One region of the Streptomyces sp. NPDC056361 genome, then DNA from elsewhere that is predicted to be linked to it. Evidence: riboswitches for the same ligand, from Rfam matches in the RefSeq annotation. Region 1 holds a riboswitch; each other region holds the start of a gene.
The links. Region 1 has a riboswitch for S-adenosylmethionine ahead of thrC (threonine synthase). Riboswitches for the same ligand answer to the same signal wherever they lie in the genome.
Positions count from the first base shown of each region.

Region 1 (10,007 bases):
GAACGCGGCGTCGAAGACGGGTTCGCGGGGGATGTCGTACAGGTGGTGGTGGAGGAACCAGAGCACCGAGTTCGCGATGCCGTTGTACGCGTCGGCGTACACGTCCGGGTCGATGTCGAGCATGCGGACGCCGGGCTCGCCGGTGCCGCGCCGGACGGCCTCGCGGTCGCCCTCGCCGAGCGCCGCGCACACCCACAGGCTCTCCTGGGCGGACACGGCGCTCAGCCCCGAGACCAGGCCGCCGCCGCCCCTGCGGGCGTCGAGCGAGCCGTCGTCGCCGAGGACGTACGAGACGGGGCCCCGGTTGGATGCCACGAGCACAGTAGCCATGTGGCGAACCTAGCCCGTCCCGTAAACGCTCAAACGTACGTATACGAGACAGGTTGATTCGGCCACGCTGAGTCGTCGCAGGTCAGCGGCTTGGGCAGGGGCGTGGCCGGGGGCTTCGGCGGCCGGTCCGTCAGTCGCGCCGGCTGCCGCGCAGGGCCGCCTTCGCCACCAGGCCGGTGGCCGCGAGGGCCACGGCGAGGGCGCCGAGCAGCCAGAGGCGTTCGCCGTTGCCGCCCGTCTCCGCCATGGAACCGGAGGAGTGGCCGCCCTGCGGGCCCGGGGCCGGCGGAGCGGGGGAGGCGCCCCGGCCGCTCGCCGCCGTCGCGCAGAGGGCGGCCAGGTCGGCGGGGGTCGTGGGGCAGCCCGTGACCGTGTTGCCGAGGGCGGTGGAGTCGCCGTACGGCGACGCGTCGTACCGCTTGCCGAAGGGCTCGACCGCGTCCGCGCCGGCCGGTCCGGCCGCCGCGAACGCGAGCGAGCCCGCCGTCAGGCCGATGGCCGCCAGTACTCTGCCCAGGTGATGTCGTCTGAAGCGCATAAAAGGGCAATGTAGGCAAAGCGGATCATCATAGGGTGCTACGCCACGCGGCGAGCCGCCCGGCGGCGCCCGCCCGGCGGCGCGCCCGCCCGGCGGTCAGGCCATGCGGCGGTCAGGCCACCCGGCGCTGCGCGTACTCCGTGATCTCGGCCATCGGGGGGCGCTCCTCCGTGTCCACGTCGTACGTGCGCGGCTCGAAGCCCTTCTCGCCGCGCTCGAACTGGGTGAGCCGGGGCCGTACGAGGTGGCCCCGGGAGAGCCGGAGCTGCGCCGTCCGGTAGATCGCGGCGGCCATCCGGCCCAGCGCCCGACCGTCCTGGTGCCGGTGCTTGCGCACCCCGACGTCCACCTGGGCGAGCGCGTCCAGGCCGACCGTGTGGAGCGCGTCGACGAGCAGCCCCAACTCCACTCCGTAGCCGACCGGGAACGGCAGCCGTTCGAGGAGCGAGCGCCGCGCCGCGTACTCGCCGCCGAGGGGCTGCACGAAGCCGGCCAGCTGCGGCCAGTGGAGGTTGAGGAGGGGGCGCGCCACCAGCTCGGTGACCCGGCCGCCCTGACCAGGAGTGTCCCCGAAGGGGCGGTCGTACATCGCCTTCACGAAGTCGACGTCCGGGTCGGTGAGCAGCGGGCCCACGATCCCGGTGACGAAGTCCGCGGAGAAGTCCCGCAGGTCCGCGTCGACGAAGCACACGACGTCCCCGCTCGTCACCATCAGTGACCGCCACAGGACCTCGCCCTTGCCGGGGACGGCCGGTATCCGCGGCAGGATCGCGTCGCGCGCGACCACCCGCGCCCCGGCCGCCGCCGCGACCTCCGCCGTGCGGTCCGTGGAGCCCGAGTCGATCACCACCAGCTCGTCGACGAGCGGCACCGCCTCCGACATCAGCTCGCGGCGGATCACGGCGACGATGTCCCCGACCGTCGCCTCCTCGTTCAGCGCGGGCAGCACGACGCTGACCCTCGTGTTGCGCTTGGCGGCGAGGATGCGCTCCAGCGGCCGGTCCGCCACGGACCAGGACCGGCGGTCCAGCCAGCGCTCCACCTCTTCCAGCACGTGATCTCCATCTCGCGTTACGGACGGCCCGTCCAAGCTTCCGGGCCTTCGGTTACAGTCTTGAACAACGCGGATCCCCGATGCACGTCGGGGTGCCGACCGCGTCGGAGCGCAGGAACGAAGTCCATCGCGCTTCACAATCGAATACCGCTCATCCAGAGGGGCAGAGGGAAACGGCCCGTTGAAGCCCCGGCAACCCTCCAGTCGGTTTGTCTCGTCCTCCAGCGAGGTCCCCGGCTAGGGAAGGTGCCAAATCCGTCTCATGACGAAAAATTCGTCATGGGAAAGATGAGGAGAAAGGGCCTCGCCTCCATGGCTGCACAGACTGTCGCCTCCGCCACCACCGTCGACCTCGGTCCCGCGTCCGGGCTCTCCTGTCGCGAATGCGGTGAAGTCTTCCCGCTCGGTCCGATCTTCGCCTGCGAACTCTGTTTCGGACCTCTCGAAGTCGCGTACGACCTTCCCACCGGTGACCCCGAGGCGCTGCGCAAGCAGATCGAGGCCGGCCCCGCCAACATCTGGCGCTACGCCCCGCTGCTGCCCGTCCCGGCCGACGTCGCCGAGAAGCCGAACCTGAACCCGGGCTGGACCAAGCTCGTCCAGGCCGACAACCTCGCCCGCGAGATCGGCGTCGCCCCCGGCAAGCTGTTCGTCAAGGACGACTCCGGCAACCCGACCCACTCCTTCAAGGACCGGGTCGTCGCGCAGGCCCTCGAAGCCGCCCGCGCCTTCGGCTTCACCACCCTGTCCTGCTCGTCCACCGGCAACCTGGCCGGCGCCGTCGGCGCCGCCGCCGCCCGCGCCGGCTTCCGCTCCTGCGTCTTCATCCCGCACGACCTGGAGCAGGGCAAGGTCGTCATGGCCGGTGTCTACGGCGGTGACCTGGTCGCCATCGAGGGCAACTACGACGACGTCAACCGCTTCTGCTCGGAGCTCATCGGCGACCCGCTCGGCGAGGGCTGGGGCTTCGTGAACGTCAACCTCCGCCCGTACTACGGCGAGGGCTCCAAGACGCTGGCGTACGAGATCTGCGAGCAGCTCGGCTGGGTCATCCCCGACCAGCTCGTCATCCCGATCGCCTCCGGCTCCCAGCTCACGAAGATCGACAAGGGTCTGCAGGAGCTCATCAAGCTGGGCCTCGTCGAGGACAAGCCGTACAAGATCTTCGGCGCCCAGGCCGAGGGCTGCTCCCCGGTCTCCGTCGCCTTCAAGGCCGGCCACGACGTCGTCCGCCCGCAGAAGCCGAACACGATCGCCAAGTCGCTCGCCATCGGCAACCCGGCCGACGGCCCGTACGTCCTCGACATCGCCCGCCGCACCGGCGGTGCCGTGGAGGACGTGAACGACGAGCAGGTCGTGGACGCGATCAAGCTGCTCGCGCAGACCGAGGGCATCTTCGCCGAGACCGCGGGCGGCGTGACCGTCGGCGTCACGAAGAAGCTCGTCGAGGCGGGTCTCATCGACCCCGAGCTGACCACCGTCGTCCTCAACACGGGCGACGGACTCAAGACCCTGGACGCGGTGGCCGACACCTCTCAGGCGACCGTCACCATCCGCCCGAGCCTGGACGCGTTCCGCGACGCCGGCCTGGCAGTCTGAGCCCGCCCGCTTTCCCGGTCCTCCGAAAGGTTACGAAGACATGGCCGTGAACGTCCGCATCCCCACCATCCTCCGCACCTACACGGGCGGTCAGTCCGAGGTCCAGGCCGAGGGCGCGACCCTCGCCGAGGTCATCGCCGACCTGGAGAAGAACCACAGCGGCATCGCCGCCCGCGTGCTGGACGACCAGGGCAAGCTGCGCCGCTTCGTCAACGTCTACGTGAACGACGACGACGTGCGCTTCGAGCAGGGCCTGGAGACGGCCACCCCGGCCGGCGCCGGCGTCTCGATCATCCCCGCGGTGGCCGGCGGCTGCTGAGCCGTTCCCTGCCCCGTCTTTCTTGAATTGCCCCTTCCGCGACTATAAGCGGAAGGGGCAATTCTGCATGGTTGAGCGGGGTAGAGTTGGGGAAGTCCCCTCCGCTGCGCATGCCGGACGCATATGAGAAAGCGTCCCCGCACGACAAGAAGCAGCCAAAGTGCCTGCGCGTTGTGTACGTTCTGCGCCTTTTGCCGGGCCCGACTTGCCCCGGCATCCAGGGGATTCTCCCCAATTCCCCTTTCCGTCGTGCCGAGAATTCCCGCTCGAATGACCTGTTGCAGAGGGCAGTTGGGCAGATACATTCAGCGGCGGTCGACGCGTTCCGGCGCAGGGTCTGACCCGGGTCCGCGAAGTGCGGTCCCGCGCAAGGGCCAGTAATAGGGGAGTTAGGCATGGCTCAGGGCACCGTCAAGTGGTTCAACGCGGAGAAGGGCTACGGCTTCATCGCGGTCGACGGTGGTGCGGATGTTTTCGTCCACTACAGCGCGATCCAGATGGATGGCTACCGCAGCCTCGAAGAGGGACAGCGAGTCGAGTTCGAGATCTCGCAGGGCCAGAAGGGTCCGCAGGCGGACATGGTCAAGCTCGCCGTCTGAGCGCGGCGCGATCGGCCACCGACGCAACGCCGTCGAGGGGTCCGCATCCCTGAGGGGATGCGGACCCCTCGTGCGTTCCCGCGCGCCCCCGTGCGCCCCTCCCGTCCCATCCCGATCGTCGAGAGTCGCTTGCACTCTCCTATGCCGAGTGCTAATCATTGGCGTTAGCACTCGGAAGGTGAGAGTGCTTACGAGGATCGGGCAGATGAGGCCCGCGGCCAGGTGGGGCAAGGAACCATCGGGTACGCAGGCCGTCCGTCGCGGGCATCGGCGCGGTCCTGGAGCGTTATCCACCCCATGTCCGGGAGGACCACTTCACATGGCCAAGATCATCGCGTTCGACGAGGAGGCCCGGCGCGGTCTCGAGCGCGGCATGAACCAGCTCGCTGACGCCGTCAAGGTCACCCTCGGCCCCAAGGGCCGCAACGTCGTCCTCGAGAAGAAGTGGGGCGCCCCCACGATCACCAACGATGGTGTCTCCATCGCCAAGGAGATCGAGCTCGAGGACCCGTACGAGAAGATCGGCGCCGAGCTGGTCAAGGAAGTCGCCAAGAAGACGGACGACGTCGCCGGCGACGGTACGACCACCGCCACCGTCCTCGCCCAGGCGCTCGTCCGCGAGGGTCTGCGCAACGTGGCCGCCGGTGCCAACCCGATGGCCCTCAAGCGCGGTATCGAGAAGGCCGTCGAGGCCGTCTCCGGCGCCCTGCTCGAGCAGGCGAAGGATGTCGAGACCAAGGAGCAGATCGCTTCCACGGCCTCCATCTCCGCCGCCGACACCCAGATCGGCGAGCTCATCGCCGAGGCGATGGACAAGGTCGGCAAGGAAGGCGTCATCACCGTCGAGGAGTCCCAGACCTTCGGTCTGGAGCTGGAGCTCACCGAGGGCATGCGCTTCGACAAGGGCTACATCTCGGCGTACTTCGCCACCGACATGGAGCGCATGGAGGCGTCGCTCGACGACCCCTACCTCCTGATCGTCAACTCCAAGATCTCCTCCGTGAAGGACCTGCTCCCGCTCCTGGAGAAGGTCATGCAGTCGGGCAAGCCGCTGCTGATCATCGCCGAGGACGTCGAGGGCGAGGCCCTGTCGACCCTGGTCGTCAACAAGATCCGCGGCACCTTCAAGTCCGTCGCGGTCAAGGCCCCGGGCTTCGGCGACCGTCGCAAGGCCATGCTGAACGACATCGCCATCCTCACCGGCGGCACGGTCATCTCCGAGGAGGTCGGCCTCAAGCTGGAGAACGCGGGCCTCGACCTGCTGGGCCGCGCCCGCAAGGTCGTCATCACCAAGGACGAGACCACCATCGTCGACGGTGCCGGTGACAGCGAGCAGGTCGCCGGTCGCGTGAACCAGATCCGCGCCGAGATCGAGAACTCCGACTCGGACTACGACCGCGAGAAGCTGCAGGAGCGCCTGGCGAAGCTCGCCGGCGGTGTTGCGGTCATCAAGGCCGGTGCCGCGACCGAGGTCGAGCTCAAGGAGCGCAAGCACCGCATCGAGGACGCCGTTCGCAACGCGAAGGCGGCCGTCGAGGAGGGCATCGTCGCCGGCGGTGGCGTCGCCCTGCTCCAGGCGTCGAACGTCTTCGAGAAGCTCGAGGCCTCCCTCTCGGGTGACGAGGCCACGGGTGCGAACATCGTGAAGCTGGCCCTCGAGGCCCCGCTGAAGCAGATCGCCGTCAACGCCGGCCTTGAGGGTGGCGTCGTCGCGGAGAAGGTTCGCAACCTGCCCGTCGGCCACGGCCTGAACGCCGCGACCAACGAGTACGTCGACCTCATCGCCGAGGGCATCATCGACCCGGCGAAGGTCACGCGCTCCGCGCTGCAGAACGCCGCGTCGATCGCCGCGCTGTTCCTCACCACCGAGGCCGTCATCGCCGACAAGCCGGAGAAGGCGTCCGCGCCGGCCGGCGGCGGCATGCCGGGCGGTGACATGGACTTCTGATCCTCCGGGATCGGTGGTTCATCGCTGAACGCGACCGAGGGCGGCACTCCCACCAGGGGGTGCCGCCCTCGGGCGTTCGGCGGATGCTGGAAGAGGCGGTCACGGCGGAGGGCCGCCCCGGGGGCCGTACGGAAGGGGCCGCGACCATGGTCACCCTGCTGACGACGCCGGCCGATCGCGAGCTGGTCATCACGCGCACCTTCGACGCCCCGCCGGCACGGGTCTGGGAGGCCTGGACGCTCCCCGAGCACGTGCGGGAGTGGTACGGGGCGGCCGTCCTGACGACGACGGTCGTCGACATCGACCTGCGGCCCGGCGGCGCCTGGCGCTGGGGACAGGCCGCGCCGGACGGGCAGGAGATCGTCTTCTCCGGCACGTACGAGGACGTCGTCCCCGTCGAGCGGCTCGACTACACCGAGGTCTTCGAGCAGATGCCGGACGCCGAGCCGGTCCGCGTGAACCTCGCCTTCGACGCGACACCCGACGGCGGCACCGCCCTGACCAGCACGTCCTTCTGGCCCTCGAACGACATCAGGGACCAGGCCCTGGCCGCGGGCATGGAGGCCGGCGTACGGGAGCAGTACGACCGGCTCGCGGAGTACCTGACGTCGATGTGAGCGCCACGCGGGGCGTCAGCCCTGCGCGGGGCGCCGGAACAGGCCCGTCCAGAGGAAGGACTCGCCGAACGCGGTGGAGTCCGCGGGCTCGTCGCGCATCCGCCGCAGCTCGACCTCCGTCAGGCCGGCGAAGACGGCGCGCAGCGAGTCGTCCGAGTACGCGAGGCCGCCCTCCAGCTTCCCGCGCCGGTAGAAGTCGGCGTCCGGCAGCTCCGAGCCCATTCCGCCCTCGCCGGCCGCGAACGCCGTCAGGGCGAAGTGCCCGCCGGGTGCCAGGACCCGGTCCAGGAGCGCGAGGTACCCGACGCGGCGGTGCGGCGGCAGGTGGTGGAAGCAACCGGAGTCGTACACGAGGTCGTACGGGCCCTCCAGGCCGGCCGTGAACGCGTCCCCGCACACGAACCGGACGCGCTCCTCGACGCCCGCCTCCCGCGCCCTTTCCCCGGCCCACCCGATCGCCCCGGCGGACAGGTCGATCGCGTCCACCTCGTACCCCAGCGACGCCAGGTACAGCGTGTTCCTGCCAGGCCCGCACCCGAGGTCCAGGGCCCTCCCGCCGCCCGGCACCAGGCCCCGTCCCACGTACGACACCAGGCTCTCGTCCGGCTTTCCGACGAAGAACGGCACCGGCCTCCCCCGGTCCGCGTAGAACCCGTCCCACCACTCCGCGCCCGCCTCCGTCCACCGGTCGGCGTCGGGCGCGAACAGGCCGTCGAGCAGGGTCATGACGTCGTCGATCGTGCGGATGTTCCGGTCCATGTGGATCTCCCCTCCGAGTCCCTCAAGAATACTGGCGGGAGGGATAAAAGCCCAGGTCAGGGGTGGTGTACGGGGGTGCTGTGCGGGTCGTGGAAGGGGTGCGAGCCGAGGGGTGGGGCCCGCCCCTCCACCCCCGCCGTCCCGCCCCTCGGAGGGCCCCTCCAGGCCCGGGGAGGGGCTGTTTCGAGGGGGGCGCGGGCCACTGATCCAAGAGGTTTTCCCGCGGGGTCCCGCCCGTGGCGGCAGGAGGGAAAGGCGTCAATCTGGCGGATGCCCCGCCGTCGCGCCCCGGCCGAAAGTGTCGGGGTGTGAATGCGGTCGTAACCGGCCGGAAGGGGCGCCAGTGGCATGCGGGAGTGTCCGGTGCTGTCCGGATCTGTCCGTTAGGTGACGGAGGGGATTGGCCGGACTGGCGGGTTGCCCTCGACTCCGGGCCCCGCTAGCGGTATTGGCGGCTCCGGCCGGGGTCCCCATCATCGTCCCGGGTGTGAGGGACCGGCACACCGGAGGGGAGGGGCCGTGGGGATGGCGGACGTTGTGGTGGTGGGCGACAGGTGAGTTCGTTCACCGGGCGGCGGCTGGCGGGGCTGATCGCCGAGCGGACGGGGCAGGCGGCGCTCGGTCACGACGCCGAAGTCGTCGGCCGGGTCCTGCCGTTCAAGGTCAGCGCGCACGCGGCCGACGAGCTCGTGGACTGGTCGGGGGCGCCCGACGATCCGCTGTACCGGCTGGTCATGCCGCACCGGGACATGCTGGCGCCCGCCGACTTCGCCGCCGTCGAGGCGGCGCTGCGGAGCGGGGACAGGGTGCGGCTGCGGCTGGTCGTGGACGGGCTGAGGGAGCGGCTCGACCCGCACCCCGGGGGCCAACTGCACCTGAACGTGCCCGAGGACGGGTGGGGGCTCCAGCACAAGTACCCCGAGACGCTGCTGGTCTTCCCGCGCCAGGGGCAGACCTGCCACGGCTACTGCGCGTACTGCTTCCGCTGGCCGCAGTTCACCGGTGAATCGGCGCGCCGGCAGGCGGTGGGCGGGCCCGAGGTGATGACCGCGCACCTGGCGCGGCACCCGGAGGTCACGGACGTCCTGCTCACCGGGGGCGACCCGTTGGTCATGCGGACCGAGCTGCTCGACACGTACGTCGCACCGCTCCTCGACCTGCCCCACGTCCGCACCGTCCGCATCGGCACGAAGGCCGTGTCGTTCGAGCCGGAGCGCTTCCTCACCGCGCCCGACGCCGACGACCTGCTCCGCCTCTTCGAGCGCGTCGTCGCCTCCGGCCGCCACCTCGCCCTGATGCTGCACGTCTCCCACCCGCGGGAACTCCACCCGGAGCCCGCCCGCCGCGCCCTCCGCCGGCTCCGCGCCACCGGCGCGGTCCTGCGGACCCAGGCCCCCGTCGTCCGGCACGTCAACGACGACGCCGACGTCTGGGCCCGCATGTGGCAGGAGCAGGTCGAACTCGGGCTCGTGCCCTACTACATGTTCGTGGAGCGCGACACGGGCCCGCGCCGCTACTTCGGCCTGCCGCTCACCCGCGCCCTCGACGTCCACGCCGACGCCATGCGCCGCGTCTCGGGCCTCGCCCGCACCGCGCGCGGCCCCGTCATGTCCACCGAGCTCGGCAAACTCGCCCTCGACGGCATCGCCCACCTCCCCGAAGGCCCCGCCTTCGCGCTCCGCGCCCTCCAGGCCCGCGACCCGTCCCTCGTCGGAACCCTCGCCCACGCCCGCTTCGACCCGGCGGCCCAATGGTGGGACGAGCTCATCCCGTACGGCCCCCGGGACCGCGCCCTGATCCCGGGGAAGCCGCTGACCCTGGAGGGAGTGGTGGGCTGACGCGCCGGGCCCCGGACGGGGGCTCGGCCGCGGCGGCCCCCGGCGCTCAGGCGGCGGCGCCCCGGTGGGCGCCGTCGAGGCGGGCGAGGTCCTCGGGGGTGAGGCGCAGGGCGCCGGCGGCGACGTTCGCCGCCAGGTGGGCGGGGTCGCCGGTGCCGGGGATGGCGAGGAGGTGGGGGCCCTGGTGGAGGGTCCAGGCGATGCGGACCTGGGCCGGGCTCGCGCCGTGGGCCTCGGCGACGGCGAGGACCTCGTCGAGCTCGGCGGCGGTCGCTCCCGTCTCGCGGCCGGCGGCGGCGATCGCGTAGAAGGGGACGAACGCGATGCCCTGCTCGCCGCAGTGCCGGACGAACTCCTCGTACTCGGGGCGGACCCCGATCCCGTACATGTTCTGGACGCAGACGAC
Region 1 is NZ_JBHJQI010000091.1:20,761-30,767, forward strand. Features, by position in the region: gene ACFCY7_RS26290 (trehalose-6-phosphate synthase) at 1-330, opposite strand, end outside; gene ACFCY7_RS26295 (hypothetical protein) at 461-868, opposite strand; gene ACFCY7_RS26300 (glucosyl-3-phosphoglycerate synthase) at 981-1,922, opposite strand; SAM riboswitch class I at 2,071-2,217, shown strand; gene thrC (threonine synthase) at 2,211-3,521, shown strand; gene ACFCY7_RS26310 (MoaD/ThiS family protein) at 3,562-3,840, shown strand; gene ACFCY7_RS26315 (cold-shock protein) at 4,236-4,439, shown strand; gene groL (chaperonin GroEL) at 4,759-6,387, shown strand; gene ACFCY7_RS26325 (SRPBCC domain-containing protein) at 6,534-7,004, shown strand; gene ACFCY7_RS26330 (class I SAM-dependent methyltransferase) at 7,020-7,763, opposite strand; gene ACFCY7_RS26335 (KamA family radical SAM protein) at 8,318-9,601, shown strand; gene ACFCY7_RS26340 (aldo/keto reductase) at 9,648-10,007, opposite strand, start outside.

Region 2 (10,007 bases), on a different contig from region 1:
ATCCTGGAGCGGGCGGGCCTGCGATGACCCTCGTCGCCGGAATCGACATCGGCGGCACCAAGACCGCCGCCGGCCTCGTCGACGCGAACGGCACCGTCCTCGCCCGCCGCACACTGCCGACCCCGGCCGCAGACGGCCCGGCAGCCGTGGTCGCCGCGGCGGTCCGGGCCGTCCGGGAACTGGGCGAACCGGTGGCGGCCGTCGGCGTCGGCAGCGCCGGCGTCGTCGACCCGGCCGCCGGCCGGATCGTCTCGGCCACCGCCGCCCTGCCCGGCTGGGCCGGAACCGAACTGCGTCGGGACCTGGAACAGGCCCTCGGCGTCCCCGTCGCCGTCGACAACGACGTCCATGCCCACGCGCTCGGAGAGGCGTGGCTCGGGGCGGCCGCCGGGCACCGCCACGTCCTGCTGGTCGCGGTCGGCACCGGCATCGGAGCCTCACTCCTGAGGGACGGCCGGGTGCACCACGGCGCCCGGTACGTGGCCGGGCACGCGGGTCACGTGCCCGTGCCCTCCGCCGCCGGGGTCCCCTGCACCTGCGGCGGCACCGGCCACGCGGAGGCGGTCGGCAGCGGTCCCGCGCTGCTGGCGGCGTACACACGGTCGGCACCGGATCCGGCCTCCTCGCTGGCCGAGGTCTCCGCTCGGGCCGCCGGGGGCGAGGAAGCGGCCCTCCGGGTCCTGGCCTGGGGCGCGAGGGCGCTCGGCGAGGCCTTGGGCGGGATCGTCAACATGACCGATCCCGAACTGGTCCTCGTCGGCGGCGGCGTCGGCAACTGCGGCCCCGAGTGGTGGGAGCCGCTGCGGGAAGCGTTCACGGCCGAACTCCTGCCTCCGCTGAAGGGCGTGGAGCTGCGGCCGGGTTCGCTCGGCGGCGACGCGGCCGTCCTCGGCGCGGCCCGCCTCGCGCTGGAGGTCCTGCGATGAGCGAGAGTCCCGCCCTCGGAGTCGTCGAGCGCCTGCGCGGTGCGCTGATCGTGTCCTGTCAGGCCTATCCGGGCGAGCCGATGCGCGACCCCGACACCATGCGCCGGGTGGCGCTGGCCGCCCGCGACGGCGGCGCGGGCGGCATCCGCGCCCAGGGCCTGGACGACGTCCGGGCCATTCGCGGCGCCCTCGGCCTGCCGCTGATCGGGCTGTGGAAGGACGGGTCGGAGGGCGTGTACATCACCCCGACGGCCCGTCACGCCCTCGCCGTGCTGGAGGCCGGGGCGGACGTCGTCGCCCTGGACGCCACCGACCGGCCCCGGCCGGACGGCCGGCCGCTGGTCGAGTCGATCGACGCGGTGCGGGCGGCGGGCGGCCTGGTGATGGCCGACGTGTCCACGTACGAGGAAGGGGTACGGGCCGTCGCGCTCGGCGCCGACCTGGTGGGCACCACGCTCTCCGGCTACACCCCGGCCACGTACGACCGCACGGCAGCCGGGCCGGACCTCGACCTGGTGGAGCGGCTCGCCGGGACGCTGGACGTGCCGGTCGTCGCCGAAGGCCGGATCCACTCCCCCGCCCAGGCGGCACGCGCCCTGGAGCGCGGGGCGTACGCGGTGGTCGTCGGCACGGCGATCACCCACCCCACCACCCTGACCGGGTGGTTCGCGGCCGCCGTGGCGGACGGCCGGATCTGATCCCGTCGCCGGCGGTACGGTCCGGTGCTGCCGGCGACGTCATGGGGCGTGGCCCTCCCGGGCGGAGAGGGCCACGCCCTCCTGTCATGGGGACGCGTTCCCGTGGGCGCACCCGTCCGCGTCCGGGCATTCAAACGGCGAGGCGGACGTGAGGCCGAGCGGGGTGCCGTTCGCGCGCAGCACCTTCCGCACGTCGAGGATCAGCGGGAAGACCTCCTGGTTCCGGTCTTCCCCCTGTTCGTCCCAGGCCCGCTGCTCTGCCTCGACGGCCATCCGGTCCTGGGCGAAGACGCGCTCGGTGAAGCGCCGGATCAGCGGCCAGGCGAGGTGGAGGGCCCCGGGGAGCGACGGCTTCGCGATCATGAGCAGCCCGAACACGCGGCTGACGCGCTGTTCGAGGTCTTCCGGCACGTAGGCGGCCCACAGGGAGAACGCCGCCGTGCCCGACGACTCGGGGACGGCCCGGAGCGTCTGGTACGGGTACTCGGTGCGGATGGTGACCACGTCGGGCGTCGACGCGCCGCCCACGCCCTCGGCGGACAGCAGGCCCGCGCCCCGGTCCTTGCGCCCGCCGGACGGGACGAAGAGGTACCGGGCCTCCACGGAGCGCGGGCCCGTCTCGTACCCGAGGAGTTCGGGCTGGATCCGGCCGAGGACGCCCCGGTGCAGGAACTGGTGGTTCATGTCGAGCAGGTTCTCGTGCAGGAACGAGTAGTGGCAGCGCACGGTGCGCGCGAACATCATGGTCCGGTGCCGGGAGGAGTCCGCCTCGGGGAGCACGGGCAGGGACGCCGCCTCCGCCCGGTCGGGGTCGCCCGGGTAGACGAAGACGAGTCCGTAGCGCTCGCGGACGGGGTAGGCGCGCACCCCGCGCGGTGGCCGGGCGGCGCCCTTGGGCAGGTAGGGGATCTGCGAGATGCGCCCGTTCCCCCGGTAGGCCCACGCGTGGTAGCAGCAGCGGAGCGTCTCGCCCTCCACCACCCCCAGGCTCAGCGGCACCTGGCGGTGGGCGCAGCGGTCCTCCAGGGCGTACACGGTGCCCCCCGCTCCCCGGTAGAGCGCGATGCGCCGGCCGGCGAAGGAGGCCGCTCGGACCTTGTTCCTGGGCAGGCTCGCGGAGCGGGCGACCGGGTACCAGAAGTCCGGGTCGATCCCGACGCGCCGCAGATCCGCCTCGCCCGCCTCCCGGTCGGCGGCCTGCCGACCGTGCCCCGTCCTGCGGATGGCGTTCGTCTCCTCGGGCATCCGTCCTCCCTCTCGCGCCGGCCGTACGCCTCGTGGGCATGCCGGGACCAGCCGAACACGATCCGTTCCGCGGCGCGATTCGTCCTCCGGCGGACGGGCGCCCTGCACCGCACCCTGACGGGCCCTGTCGCCTGACCCTGACGGGCCCCGGTGCCTCACCCTGACGGGCCCGGTCGCTTCACCCGTACGGCCCCCGCCCCGGCCGTACGGGGTGTGGGGGCCTCCATGCGGGACGGCCGCCCGGTCGGGTCGGGCGTGGCCCTCCCGGGGCGGAGCCGACCGTGCCTCATGCTGTCCCCCGTGGACGACGACGCGCGAGGCACCCGCCCCTGGTACCGCGAGATCGGGCGGAGCCGCTGGAAGATGTTCGCCGGTGCCTGGATCGGTTATCTCCTCGACGGGTTCGACTTCGTCCTGATCACCCTGGTGCTGACCGAGGTGGGCGAGGAGTTCGGGCTGGATCCGGTGGAGGCCGCGAGCCTGGTCTCGGCCGCCTTCGTCACCCGGTGGCTGGGCGGTGCGGTGCTGGGCGCGATCGGCGACCGGTACGGCCGCAGGGCGGCGATGGTGCTGAGCATCTGGCTGTTCTCGCTGGGCACGCTGGCCTGCGGCTCCGCGTGGAGCTACGGGAGCCTGTTCGCGGCGCGGATGGTGATCGGGCTCGGCATGGCGGGCGAGTACAGCGCGAGCGCGACGTACGTGATGGAGAGTTGGCCGGCGCGGCTGCGCGGCCGGGCGAGCGGCTTCCTGATCTCGGGCTACTCGATGGGCACGGTGCTGGCGGCGGAGGTGTACAGCGTCGTCGTGCCGGCGCACGGCTGGCGCTGGATGTTCTACCTCGGCGTGCTGCCGGTGGTGGTGGCACTGTGGGTGCGGCGGGCGCTGCCCGAGGCGGAGGACTGGGAGGAGGCGGTCGCGGAGACGGCGACCCGGCCGAACCCCTTCCGGCCCTTGTTCGCGGACCGGCGCCGGGCGGTGGGGAACGTGGTGATGGCGGCGGTGGCGCTGGGGGCGCTGTTCTTGGTGTTCGCCGGCCTCGCGGGGGGATGGACGGCGGTCCTGGCGGTCGTGGCCGGCGCCGTGATGGTGGCGTTCGCCGCGCAGCTGGGCGGGCGGGGCGGCCGAGTGCTGTATCTGGCCCTGGTCGGGACGGTGTTCGCGGCGTTCCTGTACAGCTGGCCGATCCAGGCGCTGTTGCCGACGTACCTGAAGACCGAGCTCGGGTACACGCCGGAGGAAGTGACCCAGGTGCTGTACTTCGCGGGGTTCGGGACGATGGCGGGCTGCTGGCTTTCGGGGTTCACCGGGGACCGCTTCGGGCCCTCGCGGGCGTACGCGTGGACGCTGACCGCCTCGCTGGCGTTCGTGTTCCCGGTGTTCGCGGTCGACGACGACCTGCCGCTGCTCGGCGTGCTGCTGTTCCTGCTCCAGGCGCTGAGCTTCGGCGTCTCCGGGCTGCTGCCGCGCTGGATCGGCGGACACTTCCCCACCGAACGGCGGGCGGCGGGGCTGGGGTTCACGTACAACGTGGGCGCGCTGGGCGGTGCGGTGGCCCCGGTGCTCGGAGCGCGGTTGGCCGAGGGCATGGCGCTGGGGACCGCGCTGGCGGTGCTGACCTTCGGGCTGAGTCTGGTGGTGGTCGTGCTGGTGGGGTTCGACGTGCCGAGGCGGCTGCACCGGCGGGCCGATCCCACGGCGGGAACCGACCATCTGACGGCATGAGGGAGGCCGACACGGAGGGAGGCCAACACTGAGGGAGGCCGATACAAGGCATGAGACGTCTGATGTCCGATGCCGGTTCGACTCTATGCATCCGCCTTGCCCCGCCGCAAGCATCGTGCGGCACGTTCGCCCTGCCCGCCGGAAGGGTTGACGCCGCATCGGCGGCGATCTAGGTTTCGCCACAACGTCTGATGTCCGATGCCTCCCTGTCTTCTGCTGTGGAGGTGCCGGTGAAAACCGCCCGTTCCGTCTCCCTACTCCTCCTGACCGCGCTCGGCGCCGGTCTCCTCGGAGGCGCGCCCTCGACGGCCGCCGAGCCGCCGTCGACCGACACCGCGGCCCAGGCCACCGCGTCCCCCGAACCCCTCTTCGAGAGCACCGTCCTGGCCACCTCCGGCCAGGGCGCCCACACCTACCGCATCCCCGCCCTGGACACCCTCTCGGACGGCACACTCCTCGCCGCCTACGACCGGCGCAACGACAACTCCGCCGACCTGCCGGGCAACCTCGACGTCATGGTCCGCCGCAGCACCGACAACGGCCGTACCTGGACCACCCCGCAGGCGATCGCCGACTTCGACGGCGGCATCGGCGCGGGCGACCCCAGCATGGTCGTCGACCGCGAAACCGGTCGGGTCTTCGTCTTCTACGCGTACGGCCCCAAGGGCATCGGCTTCTTCAACTCCGGGGCCGGCAACGCGAACGACGCCACCGACTCGCTCCACGCCGACTACGCCTACTCCGACGACGGAGGCGTCACCTGGACCACCCGCCGCATCACCCAGGACATCAAGGACCCGTCCTGGAAGGGCATGTTCGCCTCCTCCGGCACCGGCATCCAGCTCTCCACCGGACGCCTGGTGCAGCAGTACGCCTTCCGCAAGGCCGACGGCGGCATCTGGGCGGCCAGCGCGTACAGCGACGACCACGGCGAAACCTGGAGGATGGGCAGCCCCGTCGGGCCGCTGATGGACGAGAACAAGACGGTCGAGCTGGCCGACGGGCGCATCATGCTCAACAGCCGCACCTCCAGCGCGAAGACCCGGCTCGTCGCCTACTCCGACGACGGCGGCATCACCTACTCCACCCCCGTCCCGGACGACGAGCTCATCGACCCCACCAACAATGCCGCGATCCTGCGGTACGACGCCACGGCGGGTGGCCGGCGGCCGGAGTCGCACTGGCTGCTCTTCAGCAACACCGCCAGCACCACCGCCCGCCACAACCTCACGGTCCGGATGTCCTGCAACGACGGCCTCACCTGGCCCACGTCCAAGGTCGTCGAAGCCGGCGGCACGGCGTACTCCACGATGACCCGCCTCGCGGACGGCACCTTCGGCCTGCTGTACGAGTCGGGCCCGTACCAGCGCATCACCTTCGCGCGCTTCGACTCCGCCTGGCTCGGCGCGGACTGCCCGACCGACCAGGGCCACCCGAAGCTCGAAGCCCGGCCCTCCGTCCCCGACGGCCTGCTGACCGCCGGCGGAACGAACACCGTGGAGGTGCGCGTCACCAACCACGGGCACCGGGCGAGCGTGCCCGGCAGCGCCGCACTGCACCTGCCCGCCGGCTGGAACGGGGACGTACCGCAGCGGATCCCGGCGATCCCGCCCGGCGCCACCGTCGCCCTCCGCTTCCCCGTACTGCCCCCGGCGGACACGCCCTCCGGCGAGCAGGACATCACGGTCGCACTCAAGGCGGGCGCCACCACGATCTCCACGACCACGCCGACGCTCGTCGTCGGACGGGACAAGGCGCTCGACTCGACACCCGCGCACGACTTCGACGGCGTCTCGTCGTACACCGACCTGACCTCGTCACTGCCCGATGTCGCCCCACTCACGCGCGGCGTGATCACAGCGCGCTTCCGCACCACGCATGCTCCCCTCGCGGCCACCCTGCTCTCCGCCTCCGACACCTCCGCACCGTCGACCAACGTCACGCTCTCCCTGAACAGCGGCGTGCCCCACTTCGAGGCCCGTGCCGGCGGCGTCTACAGCGCGAAACTCGACGGCACGAAGTCCCTCGCAGACGGACGCGACCACACCCTTGCCGTCGCCGTGACCGACACCGGCACGGTTCTCTACGCGGACGGCGTGCGCATCGCCTCGACCACCACCCCGTCCCTCTTCGGACAGACCCCCGACCTCGACGGCCTGTGGGCCGGGCGCAACGTCGACAACGGCGGCGCGCAGTGGCACTTCGCCGGCCGCATCGACCAGATCTCGATCCACCGGACCGGTTGACGGACCACCCGTCACCATCGCCCGCCGCCCCTTCCCACGACGGAGGGCCCCACCCCCACGCCGCCCCACACCACCCCACGCCGCCCGCACCTCGTCCCACCTGACGACGAGGTGGGGGCGGCACCCCGTACCCCGTGCCCCGCCCCCCTCCCGCAGCCCGCGCCGCGGCGGCGAAGTCGCCCTGCTCGGCGTGCAGGTCGGCGTGCAGGTCGGCCAGGTCGAGGTACAGCGACCTGGCCCGCTCCAGGGCGAGACTGTCGCCGCATCCAGCCCCGGGTCGAGCAGCACGGCGACGACCGCGAGACCCACGAAGCCGACCTCGCCGAAGCGCACTCGACCAGGTCCTGAGCAGGAAGGCGTTGGCAGGTAGCCCCGGGAGTCTTGTATGGTTCCTCGCGAATCATCCAGAGGGGTGGAGGGACCGGCCCTACGAAGCCCCGGCAACTCCCCGTTCGACTTGGCGTTCGATGTTCGCGCCGTGTCGTCGGGGTCAGTGCCAACTCCGGCCCGCGCCAACGTGGCGCGGGAAAAGATGAGGAGACACGGTGCTCTCTGTGCTGCCTTTCGCCCCGGCTCTGTCCGACCCGGGCTTTCCGCGTACCCGTCTCATGATCATCGCGGCATATCAGCCGACCGCCTCGGCCTTTTCCCGCTGATCACCCCTGCCCTCCCCTGAGCGAGGTCGCTGCGAGTCACGGCTCGCAGATCGAGACTGGAGTACCCCTTTTCATGGACATTTCGGATATTTCTAGTGGTGTTGGCGTCCTGGACAAGGCCGCGGTGATCCTCGGTGCGCTGGCGTCGGGCCCGGCCACTCTGGCGGAGCTGGTCGCTTCCACCGGCTTGGCTCGACCGACGGCCCATCGACTCGCCCTCGCACTCGAACGTCACCGACTGGTCGGCAGGGACGTGCGGGGCCGCTTCGTCCTCGGCCCTCGGCTCGGCGAGCTCTCGGCTGCCGCGGGCGAGGACTGCTTGCTCGCCGCCGCCGGTCCGGTCCTCACTTCCCTTCGGGACGCCACCGGCGAGAGCTCGCAGCTCTACCGGCGCCAGGGTGAGCTGCGCGTCTGCATCGCCGCCGCCGAGCGGACCTCCGGCCTACGCGACATCGTGCCGGTGGGGTCCACGCTCCCCATGAAGGTCGGCTCCGCCGCCCAGGTCCTGCTGGCCTGGGAGGAGCCCGAGCGCTTCTACCAAGGACTGCAGGGTGCTCGCTTCACCGCCGCCGCCCTGAGCGGCGTGCGGCGCCGAGGCTGGGCCCAGTCCATCGGTGAGCGCGAGCCCGGCATGGCCTCCGTCTCGGCGCCGGTCCGCGGCCCATCCGACCGCGTCGTCGCCGCCGTCACGGTCACCGGCCCGATCCAACGCCTCACCCGACACCCCGGCGCCCGGCTCGCAAAGGCCGCCGTCGACGCAGCCGACCGCCTCACCGCAGCCGTCTCCCACACCTGACCTCGACAGCACCCCGTGGTGGTTCCGCCTCTCCCCCGGCCGGCGTCGTCTTCAGACTTCCTTGGCCGGATCGTCGCGGGGCTCCCCAGGTCTTGTGCGCCGCACCGAGAAAGACCGCACCGAGGAGGACCTCACCGGTGCAGCTCCCTGGCCTATGCCGACGAGGGCCAGGTACCCGATCCCTCCGTCCGCTTCCAACCACCGCCACCGCAGCAGGGCTTCATGCCGACCCCGACCGATCTGCCGGACTGACGTCCTCCCGATCACGTTGATGGCGCTCTTTGAATGCGGCTCTGACCGAAGTTCCGTGAAATCCCAGGCCAGCGGCATGCATGCAGGATCGCTTCCCTACGGGACGACCTGCGCGTGGTTCTCAGCTAGATCGACGATGCGCTGTTCCCTGGAGTCGATGTTGAACTGGAACGGCTGACCGCCGACCCAGAGGCCGGGCTGGTGGAGGTGGCCGCGTGCGGCCCGCCGACCTGTTGCCCGGGCTGCAGGAGCCCGGAGAGACGGAGGAACTCCCCTACTGGAGGACGCTAGCCGAACGTCCGCTTTGGGGAAGGAAGCTGGCGAGGACGTCTTCGTGTCCGCTTCTTCTGCGACCGCGCCCGGTGCCGGCGGACGACGTTCGCCGAGCAGTCCCCGAGCTGAGTGAGTGCCACGTACATTCCGGCGTCGGGCTGAAGCAGTGGTTACGGGCCGTCGCCACCGAGCTGGGCGGCCGAGCCGACGAACGGCTGTGCCACAAGCTCAGCATCGCCGCAGGCCGGACCCGCCTACTCGGGCTACTGGAAGCGCCCGAGGTACCGGAGCGGGCGCCGGGGGTACTCGGCGTCGACGAGTTCGCCCTCCGCAAGAGCCGCGCTTACGGGACCGTCCTCGTCGACGTCGAGACCGGCCGCGTCGTGGGACGTACTCCCGGACGTTCGAGCACGGCGACGGGTCTGTGCTCTCGCCCGAATAATCATTGAAACGGCCTGCGGCAACCTCCGTATCTTGGGGCCATGACGGACGGGGGAGAGCCGAGGCTCTATGCGAACCGCTGGGGCGACACATCGGACCCGGCCCCAGGCCGGCGCGGGTCCTACAGGGACGTCTGCTCGTGCATCGACCAGTCCAGGCCTCATCCGCGAGCCCGAGTTCGATTTCACACCGAGCGGCAGGACACCTCCGCTCCGGGCTGGCAGCACCTGCTGGAGCTGATCGACGAGGCCGCCGCCGACGGGCGCGAAGAGTTCCGACCCCTGAGTGAGCTCAGCCCGGAAGAGCGACGGCAGATCATCACCCTGCCGCCGAGCATCGCCAGGCTGACGGCGGTCAAGCACCTCGTCCTCTACGGCAGCAACCTGGTCCGGATCCCGCCCGAGATCGGGGCCATGAGCAGCCTGGAGGAGTTCACCCCCTACACCTCCTACCGGCTGCACTGGTTCCCCTACGAGATCACCCGATGCCGGAAGCTGACCCGCAGCACGGTGAGCACGCGCGCGTTGTTCGGCAACTACAAGATGCGACCGCCGTTCCCGCAGCTACCGCCTTCCCCGGAGTCCGTCGTGGACCTTGATCTGGGAAACCTTGATCCCCGACGCTGGGGCGCCACCGCCCTGCACGGCTGCAGTGTCTGCGACCACCCGATCGAAGAGAGTGGACTCCATCAGGTGTGGATCTCACTGCGCGTGGCCACTGACGTGTTGCCCCTGCTGGTCAACGCCTGCTCA
Region 2 is NZ_JBHJQI010000007.1:9,891-19,897, reverse strand. Features, by position in the region: gene ACFCY7_RS03685 (dihydrodipicolinate synthase family protein) at 1-27, shown strand, start outside; gene ACFCY7_RS03680 (ROK family protein) at 24-926, shown strand; gene ACFCY7_RS03675 (N-acetylmannosamine-6-phosphate 2-epimerase) at 923-1,624, shown strand; gene ACFCY7_RS03670 (Rieske 2Fe-2S domain-containing protein) at 1,709-2,869, opposite strand; gene ACFCY7_RS03665 (sialate:H+ symport family MFS transporter) at 3,233-4,591, shown strand; gene ACFCY7_RS03660 (exo-alpha-sialidase) at 4,822-6,837, shown strand; SAM riboswitch class I at 7,235-7,376, shown strand; gene ACFCY7_RS03655 (IclR family transcriptional regulator) at 7,567-8,289, shown strand; gene ACFCY7_RS03650 (leucine-rich repeat domain-containing protein) at 9,297-10,007, shown strand, end outside.
Region 2: linked by a shared signal. The riboswitch ahead of ACFCY7_RS03655 (IclR family transcriptional regulator) and the one ahead of thrC (threonine synthase) in region 1 are both predicted to bind S-adenosylmethionine.

Region 3 (10,007 bases), on a different contig from region 1:
GACGGCCGGATCACCGACGTCACCGCCACCGACGAGTCGGGACGCCACCTCGCGGGCGAACTCACCGCGGACGGGCAGCGCTGGCGCTCCACGGTCGCCCTCGCGGCCGGCGCCCGCTACACCGTCCGGGTGGCCACGGAGGACGACGACGGCGCCCCAGGCGCCCGTACGTTCACTTTCGAGACGGCTCCGGCCAAACGGGCCCTCACCGCGACCTTCGGGCCGGAGGCGGGCACCTACGGCGTCGGGCAGCCCATCACGGCCGACCTCAGCCTCCCCGTGAAGGACCGGGCCGCCCGCGCGGTCGTCGAACGGGCCCTCAAGGTCCGCTCCACGCCCTTCGTGGAGGGCGCCTGGTACTGGGTGGACGACAAGAAACTGCACTTCCGTCCGAAGGAGTACTGGCCCGCCGGCGCCCTCGTCACGGTCACCGGAAACCTGGACGGCCTCAAGGTCGGCGACAAGCTCTACGGCGGCGCGTCCAAGCCCCTCAAGCTCACCATCGGCGACCGGATCGAGGCCGTCGCCGACGCCGGGTCCCACTACATGACCGTGAAGCGCAACGGAGAAGTGATCAATACCATTCCGGTGACCACCGGCAAACCGGGCTTCTCCACCCGAAACGGTGTCAAAGTCATCCTCGGCAAGGAGTACTACGTCCGGATGCGCGGCACCAGCATCGGGATAGCCGAGGGCAGTTCCGAGTCGTACGACCTGCCCGTCTACTACGCCACCCGGGTCACCTGGAGCGGCGAGTACGTCCACGCCGCGCCCTGGTCGGTCGGCTCGCAGGGCGTGGCGAACGTCAGCCACGGCTGTGTCGGCATGTCGACCGGGAACGCGGCCTGGTTCTACGAGACCGTCCGCGCCGGAGACGTCGTCCGCGTCGTCAACAGCATCGGCGAGACGATGGACACCTTCGGCAACGGCTTCGGCGACTGGAACCTGTCCTGGGACAAGTGGCGCAAGGGAAGCGCCCTGGTGGAGGCCGCCGGAAGCCCGGTCGCCCCCACCGAGAAGGCCCGCCTACGCCCGTCGATCTGACCGGCTCACGCGCCGATCGAGAGGCGTGAGCGCAGCAGGGACGCCAGGGACGCCGCGAACTCCACCGGTTCCACCGGAAGGGTGATCGCGGCGTCCGCGCGACTCCAGGTGGCCAGCCAGGCGTCCTGCGGGCGCCCGATGAGCAGCAGCACCGGCGGGCAGCGGAAGACCTCGTCCTTGATCTGGCGGCAGACGCCCATGCCGCCGGCGGGCACCGCCTCGCCGTCGAGGACGCAGACGTCGATGCCGCCCTCCTCCAGGCGCTTGAGCACCGCGGGCAGCGTCGCGCACTCCACGAACTCGACCGGGGGAACGTCGGCCGCCGGCCTGCGCCCGGCCGCGAGGCGTACCTGCTCGCGGGTGTTCGCGTCGTCGCTGTAGAGCAGGACCGTGGCACTCGACTGCATCGTTCCTCCGCGTGGAAGTCCGTGGGATGGTCGTCGATCGATGCGCCGGATGCTACTCCGGTCCACACCCCGTCAACACCCGTTCAACACCTGTTCGAAGGGTGCTCCGGGGTGCTTCCACTGGGCCGTTCGGGCTGGACACGGCCCCCGGACACTCCGAACGGCACCCCCCGGAGTGAGGGCGGGATAAGCGACCGACATAATGTCGGTCGTGGCGACAGTAACGACAGTAGAAACAGGGCACGCGCACCCTTCGGTCAATCGACCGAACCTCACCAGCGTCGGAACCATCATCTGGTTGAGTTCCGAGCTGATGTTCTTCGCGGCCCTCTTCGCGATGTACTTCACCCTGCGATCGGTGACGGGTCCCGAGTTCTGGGCGGAACAGGCTTCGGCCTTGAACTTCCCGTTCTCTGCGACCAACACCACGATCCTGGTGCTCTCTTCCCTCACCTGCCAGCTCGGCGTGTTCGCCGCCGAGCGGGGCGACGTGAAGAAGCTCCGGACGTGGTTCATCATCACGTTCGTGATGGGTTCGATCTTCATCGGCGGCCAGGTCTTCGAGTACACCGAGCTGGTGAAGCACGAGGGCCTCTCGCTCTCGTCGGACCCGTACGGCTCGGTGTTCTACCTGACCACCGGCTTCCACGGCCTGCACGTGACGGGCGGTCTCATCGCCTTCCTGCTGGTCCTGGGCCGGACGTACGCCGCCAAGAGGTTCACCCACGAGCAGGCAACCGCCGCCATCGTCGTGTCCTACTACTGGCACTTCGTCGATGTCGTCTGGATCGGCCTCTTCGCCACGATCTACATGATCAAGTAATCGGTCCCGCCGACACGGCGGACCGAGACATCCAGCAAGCATCGACGCAGAAGATCCTGACACCGGGGTAATCCGTGAAAAAGCTCTCCGCACGACGACGCCATCCGCTGGCGGCGGTCGTCGTCCTACTTCTCGCGCTGGCGGCCACTGGGGGGCTGTACGCCGCGTTCGCGCCCGCGGGCACGGCGAAGGCCGATGAAACCGCCCAGTCCCTCGCCATCGAGGAGGGCAAGAAGCTCTACTCCGTCGGCTGCGCCAGCTGCCACGGAACCGGCGGTCAGGGCACCTCTGACGGCCCGTCCCTCGTCGGCGTCGGCTCCGCCGCGGTCGACTTCCAGGTCGGCACGGGTCGCATGCCGGCCCAGCAGCCGGGCGCCCAGGTCCCGAAGAAGAAGGTCATCTACTCGCAGGCTGAGATCGATCAGCTCGCGGCGTACGTCGCCTCTCTCGGTGCCGGCCCGATCACGCCGACCGAGGCCCAGTACAGCCCGGAGGGTGCGGACATCGCCAAGGGTGGCGAGCTGTTCCGCACCAACTGTGCCCAGTGCCACAACTTCACCGGTGAGGGTGGCGCGCTGACCTACGGCAAGTACGCCCCGAACCTCGAAGGCGTGAGCCCGAAGCACCTCTACGAGGCCATGCAGACCGGCCCGCAGAACATGCCCTCCTTCCCGGACACGACCATGCCGGAGAAGGAGAAGAAGGACATCATCGCGTACGTCCAGGCCGTCAACAGCGACAAGGCCGACAACCCGGGCGGTCTCAAGCTCGGTGGCCTCGGCCCCGTCAGCGAGGGTCTGTTCGCCTGGGTCTTCGGTCTGGGTGCGCTGATCGCAGTTGCCATCTGGGTCGCGGCCCACACCGCTAAGGCCAAGAAGTCATGAGTAGCCAAGAGATTCCAGAAGAGAACCTGCCGGCAGGGCAGGACACCGCGCACGGCGCGGTGAAGGTCGCCGACGACCCGTTCGCCGACCCGGGCCTCCCGCCCCACAAGCCCCGCATCCAGGACATCGACGAGCGTGCCGCCCGTCGGTCCGAGCGCGCGGTCGCCTTCATGTTCACGCTGTCGATGCTGGCCACCGTCGGCTTCATCGCCTCGTACGTGATCTTCCCGGTCGACAAGATCGTGTACATCTGGCCGTTCGGCCGGGTGTCCGCGCTCAACTTCGCCCTGGGCTGGACCCTCGGTCTCGCTCTCTTCTTCATCGGCGCGGGTGCGGTCCACTGGGCCCGCACCCTGATGTCCGACGTCGAGATCGCGGACGAGCGGCACCCGATCCAGGCCGACCCGGAGACCAAGGCGAAGGTCATGGCGGACTTCGCGGCCGGTGCCGCCGAGTCGGGCATGGGCCGTCGCAAGCTCATCCGCAACACGATGTTCGGCGCGCTGTCGCTCGTCCCGCTCTCCGGCCTCGTGCTGCTGCGTGACATGGGCCCGCTGCCCGAGAAGAAGCTCCGGACCACCATGTGGGCCAAGGGTCTTCAGCTCATCAACATGAACACGAACGAGCCGCTGCGTCCCGAGGACGTCGTCGTCGGTTCGCTCACGTTCGCGATGCCCGAGGGCCTCTCGGAGCACGACCACGAGTTCCAGACCCAGATCGCCAAGGCCGCCCTGATGATCGTCCGGATCCAGCCGGAGGACATCAAGGACAAGCGCGAGCTGGAGTGGTCGCACGAGGGCATCGTCGCCTTCTCGAAGATCTGCACCCACGTGGGCTGCCCGATCTCCCTGTACGAGCAGCAGACGCACCACGTGCTCTGCCCGTGCCACCAGTCCACCTTCGACCTCTCCGACGGCGCCCGCGTCATCTTCGGCCCGGCCGGTCACGCCCTCCCGCAGCTGCGGATCGGCGTGAACGACAAGGGCTTCCTGGAGGCGCTCGGCGACTTCGACGAGCCCGTCGGTCCTGCCTTCTGGGAGCGCGGATGAGCACCGTGACCGATACGAAGAAAGCACCCGCCGGTGAGCGGGTCGCCGACTGGGCCGACGGACGCCTGGGGATCTACACGCTGGCCAAGGCCAACATGCGGAAGATCTTCCCGGACCACTGGTCCTTCATGCTGGGCGAGATCTGCCTCTACAGCTTCCTCATCATCATCCTGACGGGCGTCTATCTGACGATGTTCTTCCACCCGTCGATGAACGAGGTGGAGTACGTCGGACCGTACGTCCCGCTCCAGGGACAGCTGATGTCCGAGGCGTTCAACTCGACGATGCACATCTCGTTCGAGGTCCGCGGCGGTCTGCTCATCCGGCAGATCCACCACTGGGCGGCGCTGATCTTCCTCGCCGGCATGTTCGTGCACATGATGCGCGTCTTCTTCACGGGCGCGTTCCGCAAGCCGCGTGAGATCAACTGGCTGTTCGGCTTCCTGCTGTTCTTCCTGGGCATGTTCACCGGCTTCACCGGTTACTCGCTCCCGGACGACCTGCTCTCCGGCACCGGTGTCCGCTTCATGCAGGGCGCGATCCTGTCCGTGCCGGTCCTCGGCACGTACCTGTCGATGTTCCTGTTCGGCGGGGAGTTCCCCGGCGGCGACTTCGTGGCCCGGTTCTACTCGGCCCACGTGCTCCTGCTGCCCGGCATCATGCTCGGCCTCGTGGTGGCGCACCTCATCCTGGTGTTCTTCCACAAGCACACGCAGTTCGCCGGCCCCGGCCGCACGAACAAGAACGTCGTGGGCATGCCGCTGCTGCCGGTCTACATGGCCAAGGCCGGAGGCTTCTTCTTCCTGGTCTTCGGTGTCATCGCGGTCATCGCGGCGATCGCCTCGATCAACCCGATCTGGGCCATCGGCCCGTACCGCCCGGACCAGGTGTCCACCGGCGCCCAGCCCGACTGGTACATGGGCTTCGCCGAGGGTCTGATCCGTGTCATGCCGGGCTGGGAGATCAACCTCTGGGGCCACACGCTGGTCCTGGGCGTGATGATCCCGCTGGCGATCTTCCCGGCGGTCCTCGCCGCGATCGCGGTGTACCCGTTCATCGAGTCCTGGATCACCGGCGACAAGCGCGAGCACCACATCGCGCAGCGCCCGCGCAACGCTCCGACGCGCACTGCCTTCGGCGTCGCCTGGATCACCGCGTACATGGTCATGCTCATCGGTGGTGGAAACGACCTCTGGGCGACCCACTTCCACCTGTCGCTGAACTCGATCACCTGGTTCGTCCGGATCTTCTTCTTCGTCGGACCGGTCCTCGCGTTCATCGCCACCAAGCGGATCTGCCTCGGCCTCCAGCGCCGCGACAAGGACAAGGTGCTGCACGGTCGCGAGTCGGGCATCATCAAGCGCCTGCCGCACGGTGAGTTCGTCGAGGTCCACGAGCCGCTCAGCCAGGGCGAACTGCACCGCCTCACCGCGCACGAGCAGTACGACGCGGCGGAGCTTCCGCCGGCCGTCGACGAGAACGGCGTGGAGCGCAAGGTCGGTGCCCTGGAGAAGCTCCGGGTCAAGCTCAACAAGGGCTACTACGGCGGCGACAGCCAGATCGCCAAGCCGACGGCCGAGGAGTACAAGGAGATCCAGAGCGGCCACGGCCACCACTGATCACCTTGACCTCCTGACTTCCTGAAGGTCGCCACGGCGAGAGCCCCGTCCATTCGATGGACGGGGCTCTTTGCCGTCCCCCCGGCTCGATAGGGTGGGTGCGTACCCGTCACGATCATCAGGAGCCGTCATGAGCGCTGCGACCCCCGCTGGAGGACCTACGTCGGCGGGCCGCTCCTGGCCCGTCCTCCTGAACGGCCTGCTCGACGGCAGGGACCTCACCGCCGACGACACGGCCTGGGCGATGGACCTGATCATGAGCGGCGAGGCGACCGACGCCCAGATCGCCGGATTCATGGTGGCGCTGCGGGCCAAGGGCGAGACCGTGCAGGAGATCGCCGGCCTCGTGCGGACCATGTACGCGCACGCCAACGTGATCGAGGTGCCCGGTCCCGCCGTGGACATCGTCGGCACCGGCGGCGACGGCGCCAAGACGGTGAACATCTCCACCATGGCGTCGATCGTGGTCGCCGGCACGGGCACGAAGGTCGTCAAGCACGGCAACCGCGCCGCGTCCTCCGCCTCCGGCTCCTCCGACGTCCTGGAGAAGCTCGGCATCAATCTGCACCTCACCCCGCAGCGGGTCGCCGAGGTCGCCGAGGAAGCCGGCATCACCATCTGCTTCGCGGTGAAGTTCCACCCGTCGCTGCGGCACGTCGCCGCGGCGCGCGGCCAGCTGGGCATCCGGACGACCTTCAACGTCCTCGGCCCGCTGACCAACCCGGCCAAGGTGAAGGCCCAGGCCGTCGGGGTCGCCGACCCGCGCATGGCGCCGATCGTGGCCGGAGTCCTCGCCGAGCGCGGCAACTCCGCCCTGGTCTTCCGCGGCGACGACGGCCTGGACGAGCTGACGACCACGGCCACCTCGCGGGTCTGGGTGGTCCGGGACGGCGCCGTCGCCGAGGAGCGCTTCGACCCGCGGGACGTCGGCATCGAGCTCGTGCCCCTGGAGGCCCTGCGCGGCGCGGACGCCTCGTACAACGCCGACGTGGCCCGCCGGCTGCTCGCGGGGGAGACCGGTCCGGTCCGGGACGCGGTCCTGCTCAACGCGGCGGCGGCGCTGACCGCCCTGGAGCCCGGCCGGGGCACCCTGGCGGAGCAGCTGGCCGCGGGCATGGCGAAGGCCGCCGAGTCGATCGACTCCGGCGCGGCCCGCCGGAGCCTGGAGCGCTGGATCGCGGCCAGCAACGCCTGACGGCCGCCCCCTTCGGTCGTACGACCCCGGTCCGGTATGCGGACCGGGGTCTTGCGCATCGGAGATCATGTGGCAGGATGCTTTCCAGGTCACGAGTGACAGCGTTTAGGCCCCGGCTTGCTGTCCGGCAACCCTCCGTCCGTGGCGGGGTGCCCCGGGTGATGACCAGGCCGTAGGCAGCGAGGTCTACGGCAAGCGCGGACCCCTCGAACACCAGGGGTCCTGGTCTCTCGAGGAGCGTTTTCCGTGAGCAAGCGAATGCGATAGGGCGAATCCGCCCCTTTCTTCACCCTCGGAACAGGGTCACTTCCGCGTACCCGCGTACCGGCGTGCGTCCCCGCCGTCTCCGAGGCATCACCCGTACCCCGCCGATCCGGCCGCGTACGGGATCACCGAAGCCATTCCGCACCGCCCGCCGGGAGATACCGCCATGTCCGCACGCCCGAACACCGCCACCACCACCGTCGATTCCGTCGCCGCCGAGTCCGCCGACCCCTGCTGCGCGGCCCCGCTGCCCGTCCTCGGCCGGGACGTCACCGTCCCGCTCGTCACCGGCGGCGAGGTGACCTACGCGGCGCTCGACTACGCGGCCAGCGCCCCCGCCCTCCAGCGGGTCTGGGACGACGTCGCCGCCTACGCGCCCTACTACGGCAGCGTCCACCGCGGCGCCGGCTACCTGTCCCAGCTCTCCACCGACCTCTTCGAGAACAGCCGCGCCACCGTCGCCGAGTTCCTCGACTGCCGCCCCGGCGACCAGGTCGTGTTCACCCGCTCCACCACCGACTCGCTGAACCTGCTCGCCGCCACGGTCCCCGCCGACTGCCAGGTCTTCGTGTTCGAGACCGAGCACCACGCCTCGCTGCTGCCCTGGCGCGACGCCCGCGTCACCTACCTCAACGCGCCGCGCACCCCGGCCCAGGCGGTCGAGACCCTGGAGCGGGCCCTCGCCGGCCGCGACCCCTACGGCCCCGCGCTGGTCTGCGTCACCGGCGCGTCCAACGTCACCGGCGAGCTGTGGCCGGTGAAGGAACTCGCCGCCGCCGCGCACGCCCACGGCGCCCGGATCGTGCTCGACGCCGCCCAGCTCGCGCCCCACCACCCGGTCTCCGTCCGGGAGTTGGACGTCGACTGGGTCGCCTTCTCCGGGCACAAGCTGTACGCGCCCTTCGGCTCCGGCGTCCTCGCCGGCCGCGCCGACTGGCTGCAGGACTCCGAGCCCTACCTCGCGGGCGGCGGCGCCTCCCGCAAGGTGGCCCGCCGGGCCGACGGCGGTGTGGACGTGGAGTGGCACACCACCGCGGCCCGGCACGAGGCCGGTTCGCCGAACGTCATCGGCGTCTACTCCATCGCCTCCGCCTGCAAGGCGCTCACCGAGGCCGGCTTCGACTCCCTCGTCGCCCGCGAGCAGCACCTGATCGACACGGTCCGCGCGGGCCTGGCCGAGGTGCCCCAGGTGCGCGTGCTCTCGCTCTTCGGCGACGACGCGCCGCGCGTGGGCGTCATCTCCTTCGTCGTGGAGGGCTGGAACAGCTCCCACTTCGCCGCCGCGCTCTCCGCCGAGTACGGCATCGGCGTCCGCGACGGCCTCTTCTGCGCCCACCCACTGGTCCGCACCCTGCTCGGCAGCGACCCGCAGGACCCGGGCGAGTGCGGCGCCCCCGAGGCCGCGCCCGGCGAGCGCTCGCTCAACGCCATCCGGGTGAGCTTCGGCGCCGGTACGCCGGACGAGCACGTGGAGCGGTTCGTCGGCGCCGTGAAGGAGCTCGTCCGGGACGGCGCGCAGTGGAAGTACCGCACCGAGGACGGCCGCTGCGTCCCGGACCGCGGCTGATCGGTCACTCGTACGGGTGAAGGGGGCCTCCCGTCCGGGAGGCCCCCTTCACGTGTCCCGCGGTCGGCTCCTCAGGACTCCAGACCGATGGCGAAGGCCGCCTCCAGGTCGTGCTGGGAGTACGTGCGGAACGCCACGTGGGTGTCCGTGGCCTCGACGCCGGGGATCTTGCTGATGCGGCCGGGGATCACGTCCGCCAGGTCGTCGTGGCGGGGCACCCGGACCATGGCGATGAGGTCGTACGTGCCGGTGACCGAGAAGACCTCGCTGACGCTGTCGAGCGCGGCGATCGACTCGGCGATCTCGGGGATGCGGTCCACGCTGGTCTTGATGAGCACGATCGCGGTGATCACGGCTGGCTTTCTCCCTCGGTCGCCGCGGCTGGAGCCTTCACTCTATCCCCACCCCGGTAGCACCCCCAGGCGTAGAGGAATCCGACGGAGAAGCCCACGACATGGGCCAGGTAGGCGACGCCGGGACCCGGCCCCGCCGCGCGCGCGGCCAGCCACTGGAGCACGAACCAGAAGATCAGGACGATCCAGGCGGGGAAGCGCAGCGGCAGGAACAGGAGGAAGGGGAAGAGGCTGGTGACCCGGGCGCGCGGGAAGAGGAAGAGGAAGGCCCCGAGCACCCCGGAGATCGCCCCCGACGCCCCCACCAGGGTCTGCTCGCTGTCCGCGTGCGCCACCGCGTACCCGAGGAGCGCCAGATAGCCGGTGCCCAGGTAGAAGAGGGCGAAGCCGGCCGGGCCCATGCGCTCCTCGGCCATGGCCCCGAAGACGTACAGGAAGAGCATGTTCCCCAGCAGGTGGAGCCAGCTGCCGTGGACGAAGAGCGCGGTGAGCGGGGTGACCAGGGCGTGCGGCTCGCCGCCCATCAGCTCGGCCGGGACGACGCCCCAGCGGCGGAAGTACGTCCCCTGGGCCGCCAGGAGCGCGTCCCCCGTGCCGTACACCGGGTTGACCCCGGAGACGGGACTGATCACGAAGAGGAGGCAGCAGGCGGCGATCAGTCCGTAGGTCACCGTGGGCCCCTTGCGCGTGCCCTGCCGGGCACCGCGGGCCGCTCCTCGCCAGTCGATCATGGACAGATCATCGCGTACCGGGGCCGAAGTGGACAGAGTGCCTCGCCGTGCCCCGGGGTACCGGGGAGGCC
Region 3 is NZ_JBHJQI010000106.1:10,144-20,150, reverse strand. Features, by position in the region: gene ACFCY7_RS28370 (Ig-like domain-containing protein) at 1-1,044, shown strand, start outside; gene ACFCY7_RS28365 (hypothetical protein) at 1,050-1,451, opposite strand; gene ACFCY7_RS28360 (heme-copper oxidase subunit III) at 1,654-2,274, shown strand; gene ACFCY7_RS28355 (c-type cytochrome) at 2,349-3,158, shown strand; gene ACFCY7_RS28350 (Rieske 2Fe-2S domain-containing protein) at 3,155-4,207, shown strand; gene ACFCY7_RS28345 (cytochrome bc complex cytochrome b subunit) at 4,204-5,826, shown strand; gene trpD (anthranilate phosphoribosyltransferase) at 5,957-7,021, shown strand; SAM riboswitch class IV at 7,109-7,225, shown strand; gene ACFCY7_RS28335 (aminotransferase class V-fold PLP-dependent enzyme) at 7,452-8,852, shown strand; gene ACFCY7_RS28330 (Lrp/AsnC family transcriptional regulator) at 8,924-9,205, opposite strand; gene ACFCY7_RS28325 (rhomboid family intramembrane serine protease) at 9,202-9,936, opposite strand.
Region 3: linked by a shared signal. The riboswitch ahead of ACFCY7_RS28335 (aminotransferase class V-fold PLP-dependent enzyme) and the one ahead of thrC (threonine synthase) in region 1 are both predicted to bind S-adenosylmethionine.